Regions from separate parts of the Streptomyces sp. NPDC018031 genome, predicted to be linked through region 1. Evidence: riboswitches for the same ligand, from Rfam matches in the RefSeq annotation. Region 1 holds a riboswitch; each other region holds the start of a gene.
The links. Region 1 has a riboswitch for cyclic di-AMP ahead of ACH4B3_RS28845 (transglycosylase family protein). Riboswitches for the same ligand answer to the same signal wherever they lie in the genome.
Positions count from the first base shown of each region.

Region 2: it holds a riboswitch for cyclic di-AMP, as region 1 does, so the genes downstream of both, ACH4B3_RS12480 (M23 family metallopeptidase) here and ACH4B3_RS28845 (transglycosylase family protein) in region 1, are expected to answer to the same signal.
Region 3: it holds a riboswitch for cyclic di-AMP, as region 1 does, so the genes downstream of both, ACH4B3_RS22960 (C40 family peptidase) here and ACH4B3_RS28845 (transglycosylase family protein) in region 1, are expected to answer to the same signal.
Region 4: it holds a riboswitch for cyclic di-AMP, as region 1 does, so the genes downstream of both, ACH4B3_RS06795 (M23 family metallopeptidase) here and ACH4B3_RS28845 (transglycosylase family protein) in region 1, are expected to answer to the same signal.

Region 1 is NZ_JBIRFT010000018.1:34,117-39,717, reverse strand. Features, by position in the region: gene ACH4B3_RS28860 (DUF501 domain-containing protein) at 1-272, opposite strand, end outside; gene ACH4B3_RS28855 (septum formation initiator family protein) at 379-855, opposite strand; gene eno (phosphopyruvate hydratase) at 953-2,233, opposite strand; gene ACH4B3_RS28845 (transglycosylase family protein) at 2,573-3,298, opposite strand; cyclic di-AMP (ydaO/yuaA leader) riboswitch at 3,308-3,461, opposite strand; gene ACH4B3_RS28840 (transglycosylase family protein) at 3,797-4,822, opposite strand; gene ACH4B3_RS28835 (cytochrome P450) at 5,022-5,601, opposite strand, start outside.
Region 2 is NZ_JBIRFT010000004.1:29,103-34,703, reverse strand. Features, by position in the region: gene ACH4B3_RS12490 (DoxX family protein) at 1-446, shown strand, start outside; gene ACH4B3_RS12485 (DUF6227 family protein) at 924-1,694, shown strand; cyclic di-AMP (ydaO/yuaA leader) riboswitch at 2,521-2,679, shown strand; gene ACH4B3_RS12480 (M23 family metallopeptidase) at 2,691-3,878, shown strand; gene ACH4B3_RS12475 (aldo/keto reductase) at 4,278-5,264, shown strand; gene ACH4B3_RS12470 (hypothetical protein) at 5,433-5,601, opposite strand, start outside.
Region 3 is NZ_JBIRFT010000011.1:34,487-40,087, forward strand. Features, by position in the region: gene ACH4B3_RS22945 (universal stress protein) at 1-727, opposite strand, end outside; partial or broken gene ACH4B3_RS22950 (Cmx/CmrA family chloramphenicol efflux MFS transporter) at 990-2,099, opposite strand; gene ACH4B3_RS22955 (hypothetical protein) at 2,560-2,706, shown strand; gene ACH4B3_RS22960 (C40 family peptidase) at 2,865-3,338, opposite strand; cyclic di-AMP (ydaO/yuaA leader) riboswitch at 3,342-3,533, opposite strand; gene ACH4B3_RS22965 (FAD binding domain-containing protein) at 3,908-4,741, shown strand; gene ACH4B3_RS22970 (molybdopterin-dependent oxidoreductase) at 4,754-5,601, shown strand, end outside.
Region 4 is NZ_JBIRFT010000002.1:103,606-109,206, forward strand. Features, by position in the region: gene ACH4B3_RS06785 (M16 family metallopeptidase) at 1-398, shown strand, start outside; gene ACH4B3_RS06790 (M16 family metallopeptidase) at 416-1,783, shown strand; cyclic di-AMP (ydaO/yuaA leader) riboswitch at 2,127-2,281, shown strand; gene ACH4B3_RS06795 (M23 family metallopeptidase) at 2,295-3,098, shown strand; gene ACH4B3_RS06800 (GntR family transcriptional regulator) at 3,374-4,093, shown strand; gene ACH4B3_RS06805 (HPr family phosphocarrier protein) at 4,345-4,626, opposite strand; gene ACH4B3_RS06810 (GNAT family N-acetyltransferase) at 4,869-5,601, shown strand, end outside.

The DNA.
Region 1 (5,601 bases):
GCGAGCCGCTCGTTCATCTCCTTCATCACGCCCTCGGCCTCCAGGGTGCCGATGGCGGACGCGGCGCGCGGGCAGGTCAGGTAGTACAGCGTCGGGAACGGCGTGCCGTCCTCCAGCCGGGGCGCCGTCTCCACGACGTCGGGGTTGCCGCAGGGGCAGCGGTGGGCGATGGCGCGCAGGCCGCGCGGCGGGCGGCCCAGCTGCTCCTGGAAGGCTGCGACGTCCGCGTCGGTGGGCGGGGTGGGCTCCGTCTGCGGAGGGGGCGTGTCCATGGGTGGCGGGTCTCTTCGGTGTCGGCGCGGAAAGCGGAATGGGACGGGCGGGACGAGACGGGCGCGAGGGACGGGAGGGGCGTCGGGCGGCCGGGGCGGCCGGCGGTCAGGGGCGGTCGGGGCCGTGCGGCCGGGCGTCCGCGGTGTCCAGGCCCGCCAGCAGGTTGCGGTACCAGGGCCGCGCGGCGGCGGCCTGGTCCTCGGCCCGGTCGGCGTCCGGGTCGCCCCCGGTCATGCTGAACCCGGTCTCGCCGGGCCGGACGTAGTGCAGGTGTTCGCGGGCCAGCCGCTCGACGTAGGCGGGGTCCTGGAGCCGGGCCTTCTCGGCGCGCAGCCGCTCGCTCTCCTGGGCCGCCAGCTCGGCCTGCCGCCGCTGCTCGGCGATGTCCGAGCGCTGGGAGACGTACTGCCGTATCGGGTAGGCGAGGGCCACCACCAGGGAGCAGACGACCAGCGCCAGCAGTGCGGCCCGGCCGGTCAGGCGGTTGCGGCGGCCGCGGGCCCGGTAGACCCGCGCCGCGGCGTGCTCGCCGAGCGCCTTGAGCCTGGTCGCGGTGGAGAACCGGTCCCGGTCCGCGCCCATGTCGCCTCCCTGCCTCGTCCGTTGCGTCCGTCCCCGCCCACGGTACGGGACCGGGGCGCGGGGACGGACGCAGACGGGGCGGGCGCCCCGGGCGGGGTCAGCCCTTGAAGCGGGGGAACGCGGAGCGGCCCGCGTACACCGCGGCGTCGTCGAGGATCTCCTCGATGCGCAGCAGCTGGTTGTACTTGGCGACGCGCTCGGAGCGGGCCGGGGCGCCGGTCTTGATCTGGCCGCAGTTGGTGGCGACGGCGAGGTCGGCGATGGTGACGTCCTCGGTCTCGCCGGAGCGGTGCGACATCATGCACTTGAAGCCGTTGCGCTGGGCCAGCTCGACCGCGTCCAGCGTCTCGGTGAGCGAGCCGATCTGGTTGACCTTGACCAGCAGGGCGTTGGCGGCGTTCTCCTCGATGCCGCGGCCCAGCCGCTCGGGGTTGGTGACGAACAGGTCGTCACCGACGAGCTGGACCTTGTCGCCGAGCTTGGCGGTGATGGTCTTCCAGCCGTCCCAGTCGTCCTCGAACAGCGGGTCCTCGATGGAGACCAGCGGGTACGCGGCCACCAGCTCCTCGTAGTACGAGGTCATCTCGGCGGCGGTGCGCTCCTGGCCCTCGAAGACGTACTTGCCGTCCTTGTAGAACTCGGAGGCGGCGACGTCCAGCGCCAGCGCCACGTCCTGGCCGGGGGTGTAGCCGGCCTTCTGGATGGCCTCCAGGATGAGGTCCAGCGCCTCGCGGTTGGAGTCGAGGTTCGGCGCGAAACCGCCCTCGTCGCCCAGGCCGGTGGACAGGCCGCGCTCCTTCAGCACCGCCTTGAGGGTGTGGTAGACCTCGGTGCCCCAGCGCAGGGCCTCGGAGAAGGACTCGGCGCCGATCGGCGCGATCATGAACTCCTGGATGTCGACGTTGGAGTCCGCGTGCGAACCGCCGTTGAGGATGTTCATCATCGGGACCGGCAGCAGGTGGGCGTTGGGTCCGCCCAGGTACCGGAAGAGCGGGAGGTCGGACGCCTCGGAGGCGGCGTGCGCCACGGCGAGCGACACGCCGAGGATGGCGTTGGCGCCCAGCGAGGACTTGTCGGGGGTGGCGTCCAGGTCGAACATGGCCTGGTCGATGAGGCGCTGCTCGGTGGCGTCGTAGCCGACGAGCTCCGGGCCGATCTGCTCGATCACGGCGAGGACGGCCTTCTCGACGCCCTTGCCGCCGTAGCGGTTCTTGTCGCCGTCGCGCAGTTCGAGGGCCTCGAAGGCACCGGTCGAGGCGCCGGACGGCACGGCAGCACGGCCGGTGCTGCCGTCGTCGAGGCCGACCTCGACCTCGACCGTGGGGTTGCCTCGCGAGTCGAGGATCTCGCGAGCTACGACGACGTCGATGGACGGCACGAGGATCTCCTTCGTGTGGGTCTGCGTCTGCAGCATGAGCCTAACCGGACCCGGGGGCCGATCCCGCCCGACGCCCGGCGTACGAGACGGTACGCGCCCGGTATGGCCCCGGTGCGGCGTACCTGGGGGTGTTCGGGGGGGCCGGGGCCGCCGGCCGGGAACGGGTCCGCCGGGCGGGCCGGGCCGGCCCCGCCGGCGGGGCGGGGCGGACCCGGGCGGGCGCCCCCGGGGGGACGGCCGGGGGCGCCCGGAGCGGCTCGGGCCCCGGCGGCGCCGGGGGAGGCCGGGGCGGAAGGAGGCGGCAGGCCCCACCGGGCGGGCCGGGGCCTGCCGCGGGGCTCAGCTCAGGTGGAGCCGCTGGCCGACGTAGATCAGGTCGGCGTCCTGGACGACGTCCTGGTTCAGCTCGTGCAGTTCCTGCCAGCCGCCGTCCACGTGGTGCGCGCGGGCGATGGTGGAGAGGGTGTCCCCGGCCTTGACGGCGTACTCGCCGTCGCCCTTCTGTACGGTCCTGGGCGCGGTGCGCTCCTGGGACCGGGTGGTCGGCGCGGGCTCGGCGGAGCGGTCCGCCCGCGGCGCCGCCTGCTGCTGGGCGGGCTGCTGCGACCGGGGGGCGGACTGCGGCTGCGGGGTGGACTTCCGCGGGGCCTGCTCGGCGGTGCTGCCGGAACCGGTGCCGGAGCCGGCCGAGCCGCCGCTGGTCAGGTTCACGCCGCAGTGCGGCCAGGCGCCCTTGCCCTGGCCCGCGAGGACCTTCTGGGCTATCTGGATCTGCTGGCTCTTGGACGCCTTGTCGGCGGTCGGGGCGAACGCGGTGCCGCCGTACGCGGCCCAGGTGGAGGCCGAGAACTGCAGGCCGCCGTAGTAGCCGTTGCCGGTGTTGATCGACCAGTTGCCGCCCGACTCGCACTGGGCGACCTCGTCCCACTGCGACACGGTCGCGGCGGACGCCTGCCCGGCGGCCCCCAGCAGCGGCACGGCGACCGCGGCGCCGGTGACCCCGGCGAGGGTGGCGATGCGGGTGGCCTTGGACGGACGGCGGTGCTTGCCCTTGGACTTGAACATCGTGGTTGGGTTTCCTCACACCGACGCCTGCGAGGTGAGCTGTCGGGTGCGGGCCATGTGAGGTGCCCGGCCGCGTGCGGTGCCCGCACGCGGCTTAACCCCGAGCCGGGGAGACCGGCGTGAATCCTGGGTCCCCCGCTCCTGCCTTCGGCGCTTGCGCGTCGACAACCCCCCGGCCGGTGGCAGGACTCGGCGTGCCGGTCGGCGGTGCCCGCGGTGGCGGGCGGAAAAGACGGTAAGCACATCACCCCGGGGAGCTCAAACCCCAACATCCGTGGAACTCACGCCCGTTTGCCGCTGAGGAACCGTCATCGGTGCAGGTCAGCACGGATGCCCCGAGGCCGGGCAAGGGTGACGGAGCGGGACGGACACGAGATCCATGTCTCACTTTCAGCAAACCGGGCGGATGCGGTCGAAGCGGTGCGCGCGGGCAGGCGGAAGCGCGCCCCGACCATCCGTCAGGACCCGCTTCCGCTCCGGGTGCGCCCCGGCCCGTCGCTAGCTCCGGTCACCCTCGACCACGAGCGCCTGCCCGGGGTGGATCAGGTCCGGGTCCGCACCGATCACGTCCTCGTTGGCGCCGTAGAGCGCGGGCCAGCCGCCGGGCACCTCCAGGTCCTCGGCGATGACCGACAGGTTGTCACCGGCGCGGACGGTGTAGCGGTCCGCGCCCTCGGGGCTCTCGACGCCGTCCCGGTCGCCGCGGTCGGCGTGCCGCCCGCCGCGGCGCTCGCCGTCCTCCGGGGCCCGGTCGTCGGGCCGGCCGCGGTGCTTGCCGGTGCCGGGGGCGGGCTCGGTGTCCCGGTCGGCGTCGTGCCCGCCGGCCGGGTCGGTGCCCTCGTCGCCGTCCGCGCGGTCGCCGGCGCCGCCGGTGCGGTCCTCGGCGCGGTCCTCGGCGCGGTCGTCGGCACGGTCATCGCCACGGTCCTCGCCGCGGTCGTCGGCCCGGTCGTCGCCACGGTCCTCGGCGCGGTCGTCGGCCCGGTCCCGGTCGTCCGCGCGGTCCGGGTCCCCGGCCGGGTCGGCGCCGGGCTCGGCCCGGTCCCGGTCCTCGGCGCCGGTCTCCGGGGCGGTGTCCCGGTCGTCCCCCTTCGAGCGGTCGTCCCCCTCCGGCCGGTCGTCCCCGGCCTCCCGGTCCTCCGGGGTGGTCCCGTTCTCCGGCCCCGGCGGGGTGGGCGCGTCGGTGCGGCCGGGGTTCACCTCGGGTGCCCGGCCGCCGTCGGTCAGCCCGGCGTCGAGCGCGCAGGCGGGCCAGGCCCGCGGGCCGCGGTCGCGCAGCATGGTCTCGGCCACCGACATCTGCTGCGAGCGGCTGGCCAGGTCGGGGCGCGGGGCGTAGGCCGTGCCGCCGTAGGTCTTCCACATGTCCAGGGTCAGCTGCAGGCCGCCGTAGAAGCCGTTGCCGGAGTTGGCACTCCACATGCCGCCGCTCTCGCACTCCGCGACCCGGTCCCAGGTCTCGGAGTCGGCGGCGTGCGCGCCGGACGCGCCCAGCAGCGGAAGCGCGATGCTTGCGCCGGTCACCCCCGCCGCGACGACGATGGCAGGAGCCTGACGGGGACGGCGATGCCGACCGTTGCCGGAACGCATGCGGTTGCCTCTCGTGTGGCAGCTGAGTTGTCGCATGAAGATAATCGGGGCGCCCGCGAGTCACAAGCCGATGTAGCCGAGGTCACGCGGAGATCACGTACTGACTCTCCGTCACTTCCGCACGTGGGGACGGTCACCCGGCCGCGGCGGGGGGCTCCGCGGTGAACTCCACCGGCAGGGTGCGGAGTCCACGCATGATGAGCCCGCCACGCCAGCGCAAATCATCCGGATCCACCGCAAGCCGGAGGTCGGGCAGCCGGCGCAGCAGCGTGACGAGCGCGGTCTGCGCCTCCAGCCGGGCGAGCGGCGCGCCGAGGCAGTAGTGGATGCCGTGGCCGTACCCCAGATGCTGGTTGTCACGGCGGGTGAGGTCGAGCACGTCGGGCCGGTCGAACCGGGCGGGGTCCCGGTCGGCGGCGGCGAGCACCACCAGCACCGGGTCCCCCTCGGCGATCCACTGCCCGCCGAGGGTGACCGGCTCGGTCGCGAAGCGCCAGGTCGCGATCTCCACCGGGCCGTCGTACCGCAGCAGCTCCTCCACCGCCCCGGCGAGCAGCGGCTGGTCGCCGGCCTCGGCGGCCCGCTGGAAGCGGGCCCGCTGCTCCGGGTGGCGCAGCAGGGCGTAGGTGCCGTTGCCGATCAGGTTGACGGTCGTCTCGAAGCCCGCGAACAGCAGGATGAAGGCCATCGCGGCGGCCTCGTTCTCGGTGAGG
Region 2 (5,601 bases), on a different contig from region 1:
CCCACGCGATGGAGCACATGGGGTTCACACCGGGACGGCACAGCGCGCTGGCCGCCGGACTCGGCGAGGCGGGCGGCGGGGCGCTGCTCGCGGCCGGGCTGGCCACCCCCGCGGCCGGCGCGGCGGCGGCCGGCGCCATGGCGGGCGCGGTCTCCGTGCACGCGCCCGCCGGGTTCTTCGTCACCGAGGGCGGCTTCGAGTACCCGGCGTTCCTGGGCTTCGTGGCGGCGGGCATCGGTCTCGCGGGCCCCGGCCGGTACTCGCTGGACCGGCTCACCGGCCACTGCCTGGACCGCCCCTGGGTGATGACGGTGGCCTTCACGGCGAGCGCACTGGCGGCCGCCACGGTGGTCAAGCGCCGTACCTCGACCGTCGCGCGGCGCGGTGCGGCGGAACCGGACGGCACCGAGGGGACCGAGGGCCCCGAGGGCACTGCCGGGGACTGACCCACACCCCCGGGCCCGCGGCCGGGCAGCCGGCAGGCTCCGGCAGGGAGCCGGGGAGCCGGGGAGCCGGGGAGCCAGGGAGCCGGGGAGCCGGGGCGCCGGGGCGTCGGGGAGACACGGTCCCACGGGGAGCGTCGGATCCGGACAGATGTGCGGCGGACTCTGCGTCGATTTCGGGTGGAATCCGGGCTCATGCCGACTCGGCCGCGGCCGTGGACCGAGGCCGTGAACAAGCGGATCCGGACGGGCCGCATCCGTGTAATCCCCGGCAGGAGCTGCCTCGTTGGCCGGAAGTGTGATCACACGAGCCCCTCGAGTGATGTATTCGACTCTTCTGGCGCAGGTGTGAGTGAAGAGGCCGTGTCAGGGCGCGGCTTCCTCGAAACACAGCACGCAGCGCGTGTCGACGCCGCTACGGTAAGTCGCGAAGTGTCGCTGGGGGGCGCGGCGTGTCGATTTGGCCGGGAGGAGAGAGACATGGTGCACGGACAGGTCGGTGGTACCCCCGCCGAGCATCTCGACGGGCTGCTGGCCCGTGCCCAGAACGGGTTCGAGATCGACGAGACGGTCCTCACCCAGCTGCGTGATGCCTTGATGCACCAGACCGAGCTGCGTTCCTGCCGCCAGTGCAACGAACCCCCCGCCCGGCTGGGCTACACCACCTTCCGGCACGTCTTCCTCCTCCCGGACGGCAGCAGCGTCGTGCTGTGGGAGCTGGAGCACAACACCGGCCCGGGCGACGGCCCGCAGCACGAGGTCTACGCCGACGAGGACACCCTGGTGCAGGCCGAGCGCCGGGCCCACGACCGCACCGGCGGCGCCCGCTGGGAGGAGTTCGACGAGGAGCGGCTCTGGCTCCCCGACCAACTGCTGCGCGGCCCGCTGCCGGTGGAGACGGTGCGGGCGTACGTCGCGGACAACTCGGCCGACCACGCCCGGCGGGTGCTGCGCCGGGCGGAGAACGAGGACCGCCCGGGCGAGGAGGTCCGGCGGCTGCTGGAGACGGCGTTCGCGCACGACATCGCGCTGGCCCCGAAGCCGCGCCGGCGCACCGGCGGCCCGGACGCGACCTGGTGCCGCTTCTACGAGCACGCGTTCCTGCTCGCCGGCGGGGACGAGATCACCCTCTGGGAACTGGAGCACAACCTGACCAGCGACGGACGGCTGGTCTGCGAGGTCTACCTCGACGAGGGATCGGCCGAGATGGCCGCCGACCGACGGGCCCGCGCACGCGGCGTCGAACTCTGACCCTGACCGGCACCCGGCACCGGTGATCACCCGAACCCCGGTGCGAGCGGCGCCGCGCCCCGGCGGCTCCCGGGGCCCGGTGGCTCTCCGTGCCCGGCGCTCCCGGTGCCCTCGGCAGCCGGTGGCTCCCCGTGCCCCGACGGCTGCTCGTGCGTCGGCGGCCGTGCCCGGTGCGTCCGGCGATCCCCTGTACCCCGGGGGCGCCACGTACCCCGGTGGGCGCCACGGAGCCACCCACGCCCGCCCCGCCCCGGTGCCCCGCCCCTCGGTGCCCCACCCCGTGGCGGGCACGCACCCGCTCTCCTGTCTCCGTCACCTCTGTCACCTCTGGCACCTCCGTCACCTCCGTTCGGGTCCCTTGGTGCCCCGTCCCGTGGCCGGAGCCTCCGATGCCCGGCACGGGCCTGAACGTGGGCGTACGGCGGCGCCCCCATCCAGCGCTGCGCGCCGGGCCGCCGGGCCGCCGGGCGCGGGTGCGGGCACAGGCCGGAGGAAAGCCGGAGAGAAGGGAGAGCGGCCGACGCGGGGCGAGGCGCCGACGCCGCTCGGCGTACCGGCAGGGCCGCCGGCGCGACTGCCCGCATCCGCGCATCACGGAGAGCAACCGGGCGTGATCGTTCCGCATAACGATTGACGCACGATCAGCGAAGTCGGGTTTCCTGGGCGTTCACCTGTGCTGTGCAACTCGCCGATGTTTGCCCGGTAATGCCCGGAACATTCTTCCCCGAGGGCAACGGATTCCGGGGAACGGCTTGGAATAGCGTCCCGCCGTCTATTAACGTTCGATAACGCAGCGCGGTCGTTCCAGCCGCCAAAGAGGCGGCACCGTGCGCCGTCGCCGAATCCCGCATGCACCACGGCACCAGCAGTACCAGGGAACCGGGGAACCACCATCCTTGGGGTGAATCGGGCCGAACCCGGCCCGTAGGAGACCTTCCTGCTCCGAACCCGTCAGCTAACCCGGTAGGCGAGAGGGAAGGAAAGGAGTGCGCCCCCGTGGCGTCCAACAGGTCTGCCCTTGACGAGGCACCGTACGGCACCCCCACCGGACCGACCGAGGGCGCCGACCCCGGGCCGGGCCCACGGACGGCGGCCGCGCAGCGGACCGACACCCAGACGGTCTCCTCCCCGGTGGCCCCCTCCTCCGAGTGGGAGGAGTGGAACCCCACCGCCGACTCCCTCGCCCCGGTACGCGGCCGGCACCGCGTCGCCAAGCAGCGCGGCACCATGGCCCGCAGCGGGGCGGTACTCGGCGTCGGTGTCATCGCCGCGGTCGGCGCGGGCGGCATGGCGACCGCCAAGGACCGTCCCAACCCCCCGATATCCATGCCGGACGTCGCGCACATCGCCGACGAGATCCAGGACTCGCTGCCCGACGCGGGCGAACTGCCCGGCATCGGACCGCTCCTCGCCGGTGGCGACTCCTCCGGCGGGCAGCCCGCCGGTTCCCCCCAGCCCTTCTCCCAGGCCGGTCTCACCGCCGAGGACCGGGCCAACGGGACCACCGACGCGGGCGAGGCCCTGCGCGCCCGCATCATGCAGCAGGCCGAGCACCAGCAGAACGCCGCCGACGACGCCGCACGCGAGGCTGCCGCCAAGGCCGCCGCGGAAGCCGCCGCGAAGGCCGCCGCGGAGCGGAAGGCCGACGAGGAGGCCGAACGGAAGGCCGCCGAGGCGGAGGCCGAGCGCAAGGCGGCGGCGGAAGCGCAGCGGAAGGCCGAGGCGGAAGCCGAGCGGAAGGCGGAGGCCGCCCGCAAGGCCGAGGCCGAGCGCCGCGCCAAGCTCGCCACCGCGTACGCCCTCCCGCTGGCCTCGTACACCCTCACCTCGACCTTCGGCGAGGCCGGCGACATGTGGTCCGCGAACCACACCGGTCAGGACTTCGCCGCCCCCACCGGCACCCCGGTCAAGGCGGTGCACGGCGGCACCATCACCGAGGCCGGCTGGGCCGGTGCGTACGGCTACCGCATCGTCCTCACGCTCGATGACGGCACCGAGGTCTGGTACTGCCACCTCTCCTCGATGGTCCGGACGTCCGGCTCGGTGTCCGCCGGCGAGGTCATCGGACGCGTCGGCGCCACCGGCAACGTGACCGGCCCGCACCTGCACCTGGAGGTCCGCCCCGGCGGCGGCTCCCCGATCAACCCGCTGGCCTGGCTGCGCGAGCACGGCCTCAACCCCTGACCTCGTCCCACTCACCGCCCCCACCCCGATACGCCGGTGGCCCTGGTGCTCTCTCCCCCCCCTGACACCAGGGCCGCCGGTCCGGACCGGCACCGGGGCCGACCGGCACCGACGCCGCTGCCTCGCTCTCCCCACGCCACTGGCCCGACCCCTCCCCGCGCCCCGGCGCCTTCCCGTACCCGCGCCGGTCGGCACCTCCCGTACCCGCGCCGGCCGCTGACTCAAGTACCCGCGCCGGCCCCCCGAGCAGTCCGTCGTGACCGGCACCTGCCCGCCCCTTGGCGCCGACCGGCACCGGAGACCGTCCCCAACCGCCAACCGCCAACCGCCACCGCCACCCGCTGTCGCCGCGCGCCCGGCGGTGGAATATCCGCCCAGGCCGCCGCGCTGAAGCGGGGTATGGCTGACAACGACAAGCACACCCAAGGGCAGCGGCGGACCGGGCAGGCGGCCCGGAGGCCGCTCGGAGCGCTGGCGGTGCACCCGCTCTCCCTGGGCGGCAACGTCTTCGGTTGGACCGCGGACGAGGCCGAGTCCTTCGCCGTCCTGGACGCCTACGCCGCCGCGGGCGGCAACTTCATCGACACCGCGGACGTGTACTCCGCCTGGGCGCCGGGGAACCGGGGCGGAGAGTCCGAGACCGTCATCGGCAACTGGCTCGCCGCCCGGGGCAACCGGGCCGAGATGGTGATCGCCACCAAGGTGGGCGGTGGCTACCCCGACCCGCGCGGCCTCACCGCGCGGGCCATCAAGAGCGGTGCCGACGAGTCCCTGGCCCGGCTGCGCACCGACCACATCGACCTCTACTACACGCACTTCGACGATCCGTCGGTGCCCGTGGAGGAGATCATCACCGCGCTCGACGACCTGGTGAAGACCGGCAAGGTCCGCGAGATCGCGGCCTCCAACCTCTCCGCGGACCGGCTGGAAGCCTCCCTGAAGTTCTCCGAAGCGGAAGGACTGGCCCGCTACGTCGCCCTCCAGCCGCACTACAACCTGGTCTCCCGCGACACCTACGAGGGAGAACTCGCCGCCGTCGCCGCCCGGCACGGCATCGCCACCGTGCCCTACTTCGGCCTGGCCTCCGGCTTCCTCACCGGCAAGTACCGGCCCGGCAGCACCGTGGACAGCGCCCGCTCGGCCTCCGCCGCCAAGCACCTGGAGACCGAACGCGGCCGCAAGGTGCTCGCCGCTCTCGACGAGATCGCCGCGGCGCACGGGGCCGAGCAGGCCACCGTCGCGCTCGCCTGGCTGGCCGCCCAGCCGACCGTCGTCGCCCCCATCGCCAGCGCCCGCACCGTGGACCAACTGCCGGCACTGCTCGCCGTGGCCGACCTGAAGCTCACCGACGCCGAACTGGCCGCCCTCACCACGGCCTCGGAGTAACCCCCGCCTCGTTGAGGGACCCCACCCGGGCGGCCGGGCCCGGGGCGGGGTGGGGGCCCGTCCCCGGCGGCCGCCCGGGCCCTGCTCGCCCGGACCCGGCCGCCGAGGGGGGCTTGGCTCCGCCGTGGCCCTGCCCGCCCGGGGCCGCCCGGGCGCCGGTCCGGCGGCTCAGCCGCGCCGGTCCGCCGCGGCCCAGGAGGCGGCGGCCACCGCACCGGCCACGGCGAACACCGACGGCCAGGCACCGACCTTCCTGGCCAGCGGATGCGACCCGGCGAACGCCGCGACGTACAGCCCGCTCAGCGCCGCCGCGGTGCCCGTCCCGGCCTTCGCCCGC
Region 3 (5,601 bases), on a different contig from region 1:
CGGCGGCCGCGCCGATCTCGGTGTGCTCGACCACGTCCACCTGCGGATACCTCTCCCGCACCGGCCGTACCGCGTCCGCGAGCAGCTTCTTGTGCAGCGACTCCAGGCCCCCCGCCTCATCGACCGCGCTCAACGCCCCGGGAGTCCAGGTGAAGGGGGGCGGCAGGGTCCAGGCGCGTACCGCCCGCACGGTGGCACCGCGCGCCGCGGCCGCCCGGAAGGCGAACTCCAGCACCGCGGAACCCGACTCGTCCGACTCCTGCACCCCCACCAGCACCTCGCCCGAGCCGGCCGCCGCGGAGCCGGCGGGAGCGCGCCCGTGCACCACGACGACCGGCCGCTCGGCCTGGCGCAGCACGTGCAGTGACACCGAGCCGAGCAGGTAGCCGACCAGCGCACCGTGCCCGCGTGACCCCAGTACCAGCATCTCGGCCCGCGCGGCCTCGGCGACCAGCGCCGGGACCGGGTCCTCGGCCAGGAGCTCGCTGTCGACCGACAGCCCGGGGACGAGCGCGGTCAGCCGCGCCTCCTCGTCCGCCAGCAGCTTCCGTGCCTGCCGCTGCTGTGTGCCGGCGTCCGGCGCGACGGGCGCGTCCAGCGGTTGCCACAGGTGGGCGTGGACCAGACGCAGTGCCATGCCGGTGCGGTCGGCCTCCCGCGCCGCCCAGTCGGCGGCGCCGGCGGACTCCTCGGTCCCGTCCAGCCCGACGGTGATGGTGCCAGTCATGTGAAGCGGCCTCCAGTGGTGACGGTCCGGCACGTTCGATGCCTCCACCATGGGCGCTCGCCGCGGTGCTCGCATGCCGGTGGTGCCGTCATGCCCCCGGGGGGCCGTCACCGGGGTCCGGGACGGGGAGCCCGCGACGTGGTCCGGGGCCGTCGGCGCACCGCGGGCCCCGGACCGGACCGGCCGGCTGCGTGGCCGGGTCCGGCGCCTGGTCGTGGCGGCCGGCCGCGCCGCCCCCGACGACCCACGCCGCGGCGGCGGTGACCAGGGCGAGCGCGACCAGCGACACACTTACCCACAACGGTGCGCGGTATCCGAGGCCGGCCGCGATCGCCAGCCCGCCCAGCCACGGCCCGGCGGCGGCACCCACGTTGAACGCGGCCGTGGCGAACCCACCGGCCAGGGTCGGCGCGGCGGCGGCCGCGTAGAGCGCCTGTGAGATGAGCGTGGACCCGACGGCGAACGACAGCGTCCCCTGGGCCAGGACGAACACCACCGTCGCCCCCGTGCTGCCCGCGGTCAGCGCGAACCCGGCCCAGCCGGCCAGCAGGACCGGCGCGCCGACCACCAGGAGCCGCACCGGCCGGGTGTCGGCCATCCGGCCGCCCACGGTGACCCCCAGGAACGAGCCGATGCCGAAGAGCGCCAGCACGGCGGGCACCCACCCGGACCCCAGCCCGGTCACCTCGGTGACCAGCGGCGCGAGATAGCTGAACGCGCAGAACGTGGCACCGTTGACCAGCGCGCCCAGCAGCAGGACGAGCAGCAGCCGCCGGTCGCGCAGCGACCGCAGCTCGCCCCGGACGCTGCCGGCGGCGGGGCCGGGGACGCCACCGGGCACCGACCGCACGATCGCCGCCAGGGCCGGCACCGACAGCAGCGCGACCGCCCAGAACGCCGAGCGCCATCCCCACACCTGTCCGAGCAGGGCCCCCGCGGGCACACCCACCACACAGGCGAGGGTGACGCCCCCGAGGAGGACGGAGGTGGCCCGTCCCTTGAGGTTCGGCTCCACCAGGCCGGTCGCGGTGGTCACGGCCACCGCCAGGAAGCCGGCGTTGGCCAGCGCCCCCACCACCCGGGCGGCGACCAGCGTCCGGAAGTCGGTGGTGACCGCCCCGAGGACGTGGACGAGGAGGAAGACGGTCAGAAAGGTCAGCAGCGCGCGGCGCGGCGACCAGCGCCGGCCGAGCACCGCCATCACCGGCGCGCCGACCACCATCCCGACGGCGAAAGCCGAGGTCAGCAGGGAGGCGGTGGGGATGGACACGCGCATGTCGGCGGCGATGTCCGGGGTCAGCCCGGACAGCATGAACTCGGACGTCCCCTGGGCGAAGACCGCCAGTCCGAGCAGATACAGAACGAAGGGCACAGCAGTACTCCACAACCGCATCATGGATCGACAGGGCCGCGTCACGGCTGTGGCGGGCCCGGCCGGCGTCGCGGAGGACACGGCACACGGAAGCCGCCGGACCATCACGCGGAGGAAGACCCGCCGGCGTCACGGAGGGGACGCGCGGTCCGGGTCGAAGACAGCCCGTACGACGGCGGTCCGGTGGCAGCGGAGCACGCACCGCGAGGCCCGCGGCCGCAGGGGCGGCGGCGGGGCGCGGAGGTGCCGGCACGATCAGCCACCGGGACGACCGGTGGCTAGCGTCTGGATGCCTCGGGGCTGGACATGGGGCGAAGACTAGTCAGCCGGGTCCGGGCCGTCCACCGCATTCCGCCGCCCCGGCCGGGCCGGCGGCGTGTCGGCGGTGCGCCGGGGGGTAGGGGAGTCCGCACCGGCGGTGCACCGGCCCCGTCGGGACCCACTGTGCAAGGAGGAGTTCATGTCCGGACTGTTCGCCAGGATCAGACGGTTCAGCCGCACCCCGCAGGGGCAGCGGGCGATGGACACGGCGCGGCGGGCCGCCGCCGACCCGCGGCGGCGGTCCCAGGCCCGCCGGCTCCTCAGCAGGCTGCGCGGACGGCACTGAGCGGTACCGGGCGAGCGGTGGGCCGGAGAAGCCCGGGACGCCGGCGGGTGCCGGCGATTCAGGGCTTCACCGGCATCCCACGGACCCACCGCCACCGCATTCCGTTCCCGCCTCCGACGCAACGGAGAACACGCGGGTTTCCGGCGCCCGGTGATTGATCACTTGACGCGTCCGTACCAGACCTTTCCGGTCCAGATCTTTTCCTTGCGCACCGATGTCCCGGGCTTGGGAGAATGCCAGATCTGGTTTTTCCCGGCGTAGATCCCGACGTGGTACACACGACCGCCGGAGTGAAAGAACACGAGGTCACCCGGCTTGCGTGAGCCGACGGACACATGGCGTGTCCTGTTGTATTGGGCGGCCGCCGTCCGGGGCAGCGTCTTCCCCGCCTTCTTGTACGAGTAGAGCGTCAGACCGGAGCAGTCGAACCGGTTCGGGCCCGCCGCTCCGTAGCGGTACGGGGAGCCCTTCTTCGCGGCGGCCACCTTGAGGGCCTTGGCCGCCGGCGTGGCGGCTTCCGCTTCCGCCGCCAGGCCCGGGACCAGCAACGACGCGGTCACGGTGGCGGCGGTGAGGGCCGACACGGCCCCGGCCCGGGAAATGCACGGAGGTATGGACGGAATCGCAGACATGGCTATGCCCTTCGTCATACGCCTGCGAAAGATGACCTGTCGGGTTCGGGCAGGCGAAGTTGCCCGGCCACTTCCGTGGCTTCACCCCAAGGACCATCGCGTTCATGGCCCGTCGTGCTCGGGTCTCCCGCTCCTGCCGGCTCACTGTCGTGTGCGGTCATCCGGGGCGTCGGCAGGACTCGGCGTGCGCCCGGACGGCCCCGCCTCGGTGACGGGGTATTCGTTCCGGAGAGAGATCTTGCGACATCAATCGCCGTTCCGCAGAGCCAAAATGGGGTTCTGTGAACTTATTCACTCCCTCTCCCGTGGGAAATCCGTCCGCCCTTCTTCAGCCGGCCGACCGTCAATTGACCGCAATAGCAGGGCACTTGACGGACGCGATCAAGGATGTCCGCGGACGATCGAGGAGGGGTCGACGGCCGCTGGACCCCGGCCACATCGCACTGCTCCGACACGGGACTTCACCCGGACGCCGCGTGACGCCGGGCTCGCGGCCGGGTTGAACAGTGCGCCCGCCCGCACGCGTCGGCGCGGGGTCGGCCCGAGGCGGCGCGGACGAGGAACAAGACGTGGACTTGACAACGGTGCGCGAGGTCATCGACGGCCGGAGCGGCGCCCCCTGGCAACCGGGTGACGCCTGGCTGGCCGGCGGCACCCACCTGTTCGCCGAACCGCGGCCCGAGCTGCGCAGACTCCGGGACCTGGGAGCCATGGGCTGGGCGCCGCTGACCGTCACCGAGCACGGCCTGGAGATCGCCGCCACCTGCACCGTCGCCGAGCTGCTGGCTTTCGCCGAGGCCCGCGGCGGCCCCTGGCCGCGGGCCCGCGACCTGATGGCGTTCTGCTGCCGCGCCTTCTCCTCCTCTTTCAAGGTGTGGAACACCGCCACCGTCGGCGGCAACCTGTGCCTGGCGCTGCCGGCCGCTCCGATGGTCTCGCTCACCGCCGCGCTGGACGGCGTGTGCCTGCTGTACGCGCCCGACGGCGGCCGCAGACGGCTGCCGGTGCTCCGGTTCGTGACCGGCCCCGGGCGCACCGCCCTGCGCCCCGGTGAGCTGCTGCGCTCGATCACCCTGCCCACCGGACCGCTGGACGCCCGCACCGCATGCCGCCGGGCGGCCCTGCGGCCCCACGGCCGGTCCGCCGCCCTGGTGACCGGCGTCCACGACCCGCGTTCGCACCGTCTCACCCTCACCATCAGCGCGGCCACCCCCAGGCCGGTGCGCATCACGTTCTCCCGGCCGCCCGCCGAGGGCCGGCTGCGGGACGCGGTCCGGCGGGCCGTCCCGCCGGCGGCGGTGGTCGACGACATCCACGGCTCAGCCCGGTGGCGCCGTCACATGGCGCTCCACCTGGCCGAAGAGGTCCGCCGCGAGCTGCTCGCGGGCGGCGGCAACGGGTAACGGAGGAGAGACATGCCGTTCCGGGTCCGCGTCAACGGGCAGGAGGTCCGCCGGCCCCCCGCCCCCGGCCAGTGCCTGCGCACCTTCCTGCGCGACCACGGCTGGTTCGGGGTGAAGAAGGGCTGCGACACCGGGGACTGCGGTGCCTGCACCGTGCACGTCGACGGCGTCGCGGTGCACAGCTGCCTCCACCCGGCGGTCCGCGTCGCCGGACGCTCGGTCACCACCGTCGAGGGCCTCGCCGACGGGGACGCGCTCCACCCCCTCCAGCAGCGGTTCCTCGACGCCCAGGGCTTCCAGTGCGGCTTCTGCACCCCCGGCATGATCATGACCGCGGCGGTGCTGACGCCCGAACAGCTAGCGGACCTGCCGCAGACCCTCAAGGGCAACCTGTGCCGGTGCACCGGCTACCGGGCGGTCGAGGAGGCGCTGCGCGGTGCCGGCCACCCCCCGGAGCCGGCCACGGCCGACCGCCCCGGCGGCAGCGGCCGGCCGGCACCGACGCCCGCCGGGCGGGAGGTGGTCACCGGCACCGCCCGGTTCACCGTGGACACCAGCCCGCCCGGCCTGCTCCACCTCAAACTCGTGCGGTCACCGCACCGGCACGCGCGCATCCGCGCCATCGACACCACCGCGGCCCGCGCGGTACGCGGGGTGCGCGCGGTCCTCACCCACCTCGACGCGCCCGCCACCCGCTTCTCCACCGGGCGCCATGAGCACGACGACGACGATCCCGCCGACACCCGCGTACTGGACGACGTGGTCCGCCACCCCGGGCAGCGGGTGGCCGCGGTGGTCGCCGACAGCGAGGCGGCCGCCGAGGAGGGGTGCCGCGCGGTCCGGGTCACCTACCAGGTGCT
Region 4 (5,601 bases), on a different contig from region 1:
TCGACGTGAAGACGTCCGCCGGTGTCGAGGTGCCCGACATCGAGTCCGCCGTCGACGAGGAACTGGCCCGGTTCGCCGCCGAGGGCCCCACCCCGGAGGAGATGGAGCGCGCCCAGGCCCAGCTGGAGCGCGAGTGGCTGGACCGGCTGGCCACCGTCGGCGGGCGCGCCGACGAACTGTGCCGGTTCGCCGTGCTCTTCGGTGACCCGCAGCTGGCGCTCACCGCCGTCGACCGGGTGCTCGCCGTCACCGCCGACGAGGTGCGGGAGGTGGCCGCGGCCCGGCTGCGCCCCGACAACCGCGCGGTGCTCGTCTACGAACCCACCGGGCCCGCCGGGGCCGATGCCGAGACCGGCGCCGAGGCCGCCGACGAGGAAGAAGGGGAGTCGGCCCAGTGAGCGACACCGCCACCACCATGACGTTCCACCCGCAGCCGCAGGCCGGTTCCGCCAAGCCGTGGGCCTTCCCCGCCCCGGAGCGCGCCACCCTGCCCAACGGTCTGACCGTGCTGCGCTGCCACCGCCCCGGTCAGCAGGTGGTCGCCGTCGAGATCAACCTGGACGCGCCGCTGGACGCCGAGCCCGCCGGCCTCGACGGGGTGGCCACGATCATGGCCCGTGCCCTGTCCGAGGGGACCGACAAGCTCACGGCCGAGGAGTTCGCCGCCGAGCTGGAGCGCTGCGGCGCCACCCTCGACGCGCACGCCGACCACCCGGCCGTCCGGGTCTCCCTGGAGGTCCCGGCGTCCCGGCTGCCCAAGGCCCTCGGGCTGCTCGCCGACGCGCTGCGCGCCCCCGCCTTCCCCGAGGGCGAGGTGGAGCGGCTGGTGGCCAACCGGCTCGACGAGATCCCGCACGAGCTGGCCAACCCCGCCCGCCGGGCGTCGATGGCGCTCTCCAGGGAGCTGTTCCCGGCCGACGCCCGGCACTCCCGGCCGCGCCAGGGCACCGAGGAGACCGTGCGGCGGATCGACGCCGCCGCGGTGCGCGCCTTCTACCAGGCCCATGTGCGCCCCGCCGGCGCGGTCGCGGTGGTCGTCGGCGATCTGACCGGCGTCGACCTGGACCAGGCGCTCGCCGACACGCTGGGCGCCTGGACCGGCGGTCCGGCGGAGCAGCGGCCCAGCCCGGTGATCACCGCCGACGACACCGGCCGCGTGGTGATCGTGGACCGCCCCGGCGCGGTGCAGACCCAGGTGCTCATCGGCCGGATCGGCGCCGACCGGCACGACCGGGTCTGGCCGGCGCAGGTGCTCGGCACCTACTGCCTCGGCGGCACCCTCACCTCCCGCCTGGACCGCGTGCTGCGGGAGGAGAAGGGCTACACCTACGGGGTGCGCGCCTTCGGCCAGGTGCTGCGGTCCACCCCGGAGGGCACCGGCGCGGCGATGCTGGCCATCTCCGGCTCGGTGGCCACCGAGGTGACCGGCCCGGCACTGGAGGACACCTGGAAGGTGCTGCGCACCCTCGCCGAGGAGGGGCTGACCGACGAGGAGCGCGATGTCGCGGTGCAGAACCTGGTCGGCGTCGCCCCGCTGAAGTACGAGACCGCGGCCGCCGTCGCGGGCACTCTGGCGGACCAGGTGGAGCAGCACCTGCCGGACGACTTCCAGGCCCACCTGTACGCGCGGCTCGCGGAGACCGGCACGGTCGAGGCGACCGCGGCCGCGGTCAACGCGTTCCCGGTCGACCGGCTGGTCACCGTGCTGGTCGGTGACGCCTCGGTCATCGAGGAGCCGGTCCGCGCCCTCGGCATCGGCGAGGTGAAGGTCGTCAGCGGCTGACGGCCGATCAGCGGCGGTCTCCCCCGGGAGCCCCGGCACCGTGACTCCGGTGCCGGGGCCCCCGGCTGTGTGCGCCCCCTCCGGTGCCGGGTCACCGGCTGGGGGCCCGCCCGTCCCGGGGCGCCGTTCCGCATCCGCCGCCCGGCCGCCCGTCATGTCGATCGGCCCGCCACGCCGTTGGCCCATCGGGCGGAAGATCCGCCTCCGGTGTCCGGTTTGTTGGTGAGACAGCGCTTCTGCCCTGTGGCGAGGGCAACAAAAATCGTGATCCGTTTGGTGTTCAAAAGATCGTCCGTCTAGCTTCGATCCGGCTGTTCGTCAGTTTGCGTCGCACCCGCGGCCCGGACAGTCATCGCCGAGTCCCCGGGGCACGCGTCCCAGGGAGCCGGGGACCCACCATCCCCAGGGGTGAATCGGGTGCCTCTCACGAGGGACCCGTAGGAGACCTTCCTGCTCCGAACCCGTCAGCTAACCCGGTAGGCGAGAAGGAAGGAAAGGAGTACGCCGGACCATGGCGTTCACCCGTCCCACCGGGAAACACCGCCGTCCCCGCGGCGCCGTCCGCACCGGTGCCAACGTCGCCGGCATGGCCACGCTCGCCGCCTCCGGCGTCGTCGCGACCCTGGCCTCTCCGGCGCTCGCCGCGTCCGACGACTCCTCGCGCTTCGAGGACACCGGCCTGAACCAGGCGATCGTCATCGGTGACGACATCGCCGAGCAGATCGACGCCCAGGCCGTCAGCCAGGAGGTGGCCGCCGAGGAGGCCGCCGCCAAGGCGGAGGCCCGCAAGGCCGCGGCCGTCAAGGCCGCCGAGATGAAGCGCAAGGCCGAGGCGGCGGAGAAGAAGGCCAAGGCCGAGCGGGAGGCCCGGGAGCGGGCCGCACGGGAGGCCGAGCGCAAGCGCCTCAACACCTTCGTGCTGCCGGTCGAGGGCTCCTACGTCTCCACCCAGTACCACGCCACCAGCGGGCTGTGGTCCTCCGGCAGCCACACCGGCATCGACTTCCACGCCTCCACCGGCACCTCGGTGCGGTCCGTGGGTTCGGGCACCGTCGTGGAGTCCGGCTACGGTGGCGCCTACGGCAACAACGTCGTCATCAAGATGAACGACGGCACCTACACCCAGTACGGCCACCTGTCGGCCCTCTCCGTCACGGTCGGCCAGACGGTCACCCCGGGGCAGCAGATCGGCCTGGCCGGCAGCACCGGCAACTCCACCGGCCCGCACCTGCACTTCGAGGCACGCACCAGCCCGGAGTACGGCTCGGACATCGACCCGCTGGCCTACCTCCGCTCGCACGGCGTGAACGTCTGATCCTTCCGCCGGTACGCCCCCGGGCGTACCGCCGCACCGCGTGGGCCCCGGCCGTCCGGCCGGGGCCCACGCGCGTTCCGCGGCCGCCCCGCGCCGCCCGGTCCGGTGTCCCGCCCGCCGGTATCCCGCCAGGTCCGCCTGGCCAGAAGATATCCATGAAATCCCGGTTGCCGACCGAAATTCCCGCCGTCTGGAATAGAGTCGTCGAACACACACGTCGATCGATCGCGTTTCGCGGCGATTAATGCGGAGGTTTCGACCATGCGGGACCGGAAATGAGCGGCGATACCACCGCGGTCCACAGCGGTCGCCGGATTTCGGCACACGCGGTGTGCTCCGCGATTCGCGACGACATCGTCTCCGGTGTGTACGAGCCGGGCGGCAGGCTGACCGAGGAGGTGCTGGCGCGCCGCTACGGGGTCTCCCGGGTGCCGGTGCGCGAGGCGCTGCGGACCCTGGAGTCGGAGGGGTTCGTCACCACCCGCCGGCACGCCGGGGCCTGCGTCGCGCGGCCCTCCGAGCGCGAGGTCGCCGATCTGCTCGACATCCGGGTGCTGCTGGAGCCGCTGGGCGCCGCCCGGGCCGCGCAGCGGCGTACCGAGGCCCATCTCAAGGTGCTGCGCGGCCTGGTCAGGCTCGGCAAGGAGCGTGCCGAGCGCGGGCAGTCGGGGGAGCTGCGCGCCCTGGGGGACTGGTTCCACGAGACGCTGGCGCAGGCTTCCGGCAGCCCCGGGCTGGCCGGGCTGCTGGTCCAGCTGCGCCGCAAGACCGACTGGCTGTACGCGGTGGACCCGTCCCGGCCGGTGCCGGGCCCGCCGTCCCGCGGGGCCGGGCGCGGCGAGCCGGGCACCGCCGGGGCGGCACGGTCCTGGGGGGAGCGCGGCGCGCTGCTGGACGCGGTGGCCCGGCAGGACGCGGAGCGGGCCCGCTCGCTGGCCGCCGCGCACGCCGAGCGGGAAATGGCGGAATACCGGCTGCGCCGGCCTTTCCGGTGAGCGGGCCGAAACACGCCGTAAACACGGTCTGCGATCGGAAGTAACAACCGCCCGATATACCGGGGGCGGATACACCGAAGGTAATTCCCGGCGGAATGTCCTGCCCGGTTGCCGCCGGGAATGACCAGCAGAAAGGCCGCGGTGCCCTGTGGGGTACCGCGGCCTCGCCGTGTCGCCGACCGGGTCCGTACCGCCGGAGGTACGGGTGCCACGGGACCGCGGCATGCCCGCGGCGCGCCGGGACGCTCGGCTCAGACCGTCTCCGGAAGCTCCTCGAGCCCCTCGGCGACGAGCTTGGCCAGACGGTCGAGGGCCGCCTCGGCGTTGTCGTCCTCGGAGGCCAGGACGATCTCCTCGCCGCCCTGGGCGCCCAGGCCCAGGACGGCGAGCATGGACGCGGCGTTGACCGGCGTGCCGTCGGCCTTCGCGATCGTCAGCGGGACGCCCGACGCGGTCGCCGCTCGGACGAAGATCGACGCGGGACGGGCGTGCAGGCCCTCGGCCCAGCCGACGGTGACGCGGCGCTCAACCATGGTGTAGCCCTTCAGGTCGTTACTAGTTGTCTAGACCAGTCTCTCATGTGGTCGGTGGTGGTCCGAGACGGACTTTCCGCACAGCCTGCCGGGCCGCGGCGGCGGCCGCGAGGCGGCCCACCCTCCGGGCCCGCCCGCGCCGCGACCGGATCCGGACCGGCCCGACCGCCGCGCCGGACCGGCCCTGACGCGACCGGATCCGGACCGGTGTCGCCGTCCGCCCCGGCGCTTACCCTGGCCCCATGGAGACCGCGTCAGATCCGGACCGCCACAGCTACCCGGCCCACTGGGAGGCCGACGTGGTGCTCCGCGACGGAGGCACCGCGCAGATCCGTCCCATCACCCCGGACGACGCGCAGCGCCTGGTCAGCTTCTACGAGCACGTCTCGGACGAGTCGAAGTACTACCGCTTCTTCGCGCCCTACCCGCGGCTGTCGGACCGGGACGTGCACCGCTTCACCCACCATGACTACGTCGACCGGGTCGGCCTGGCCGCCACCATCGGCGACGAGTTCATCGCCACCGTCCGCTACGACCGCATCGACGAGCGGGGGCTGCCGGTCTCCTCGCGCCGGAACCCCGACGGGGGCGGCGGCCGCGGCCCGGACCGGCCGCCGCCGGACGAGGCCGAGGTCGCCTTCCTGGTGCAGGACGCCCACCAGGGCCGGGGCGTCGCCTCCGCCCTGCTGGAGCACATCGCCGCGGTCGCCCGGGAACGCGGCATCCGCCGCTTCGCCGCCGAGGTGCTGCCCGCCAACACCAAGATGATCAAGGTGTTCACCGACGCGGGCTACACCCAGCAGCGCAGCTTCGAGGACGGCGTGGTCCGCCTGGAGTTCGACCTCGAACCCACCGACCGCTCGCTCGCCGTGATGCGCGGCCGGGAGCAGCGGGCCGAGGCCCGGTCCGTGCAGCGCCTGCTGGCGCCCGGCTCGGTGGCCGTCATCGGCACCGGCCGCCGCCCCGGCGGGGTGG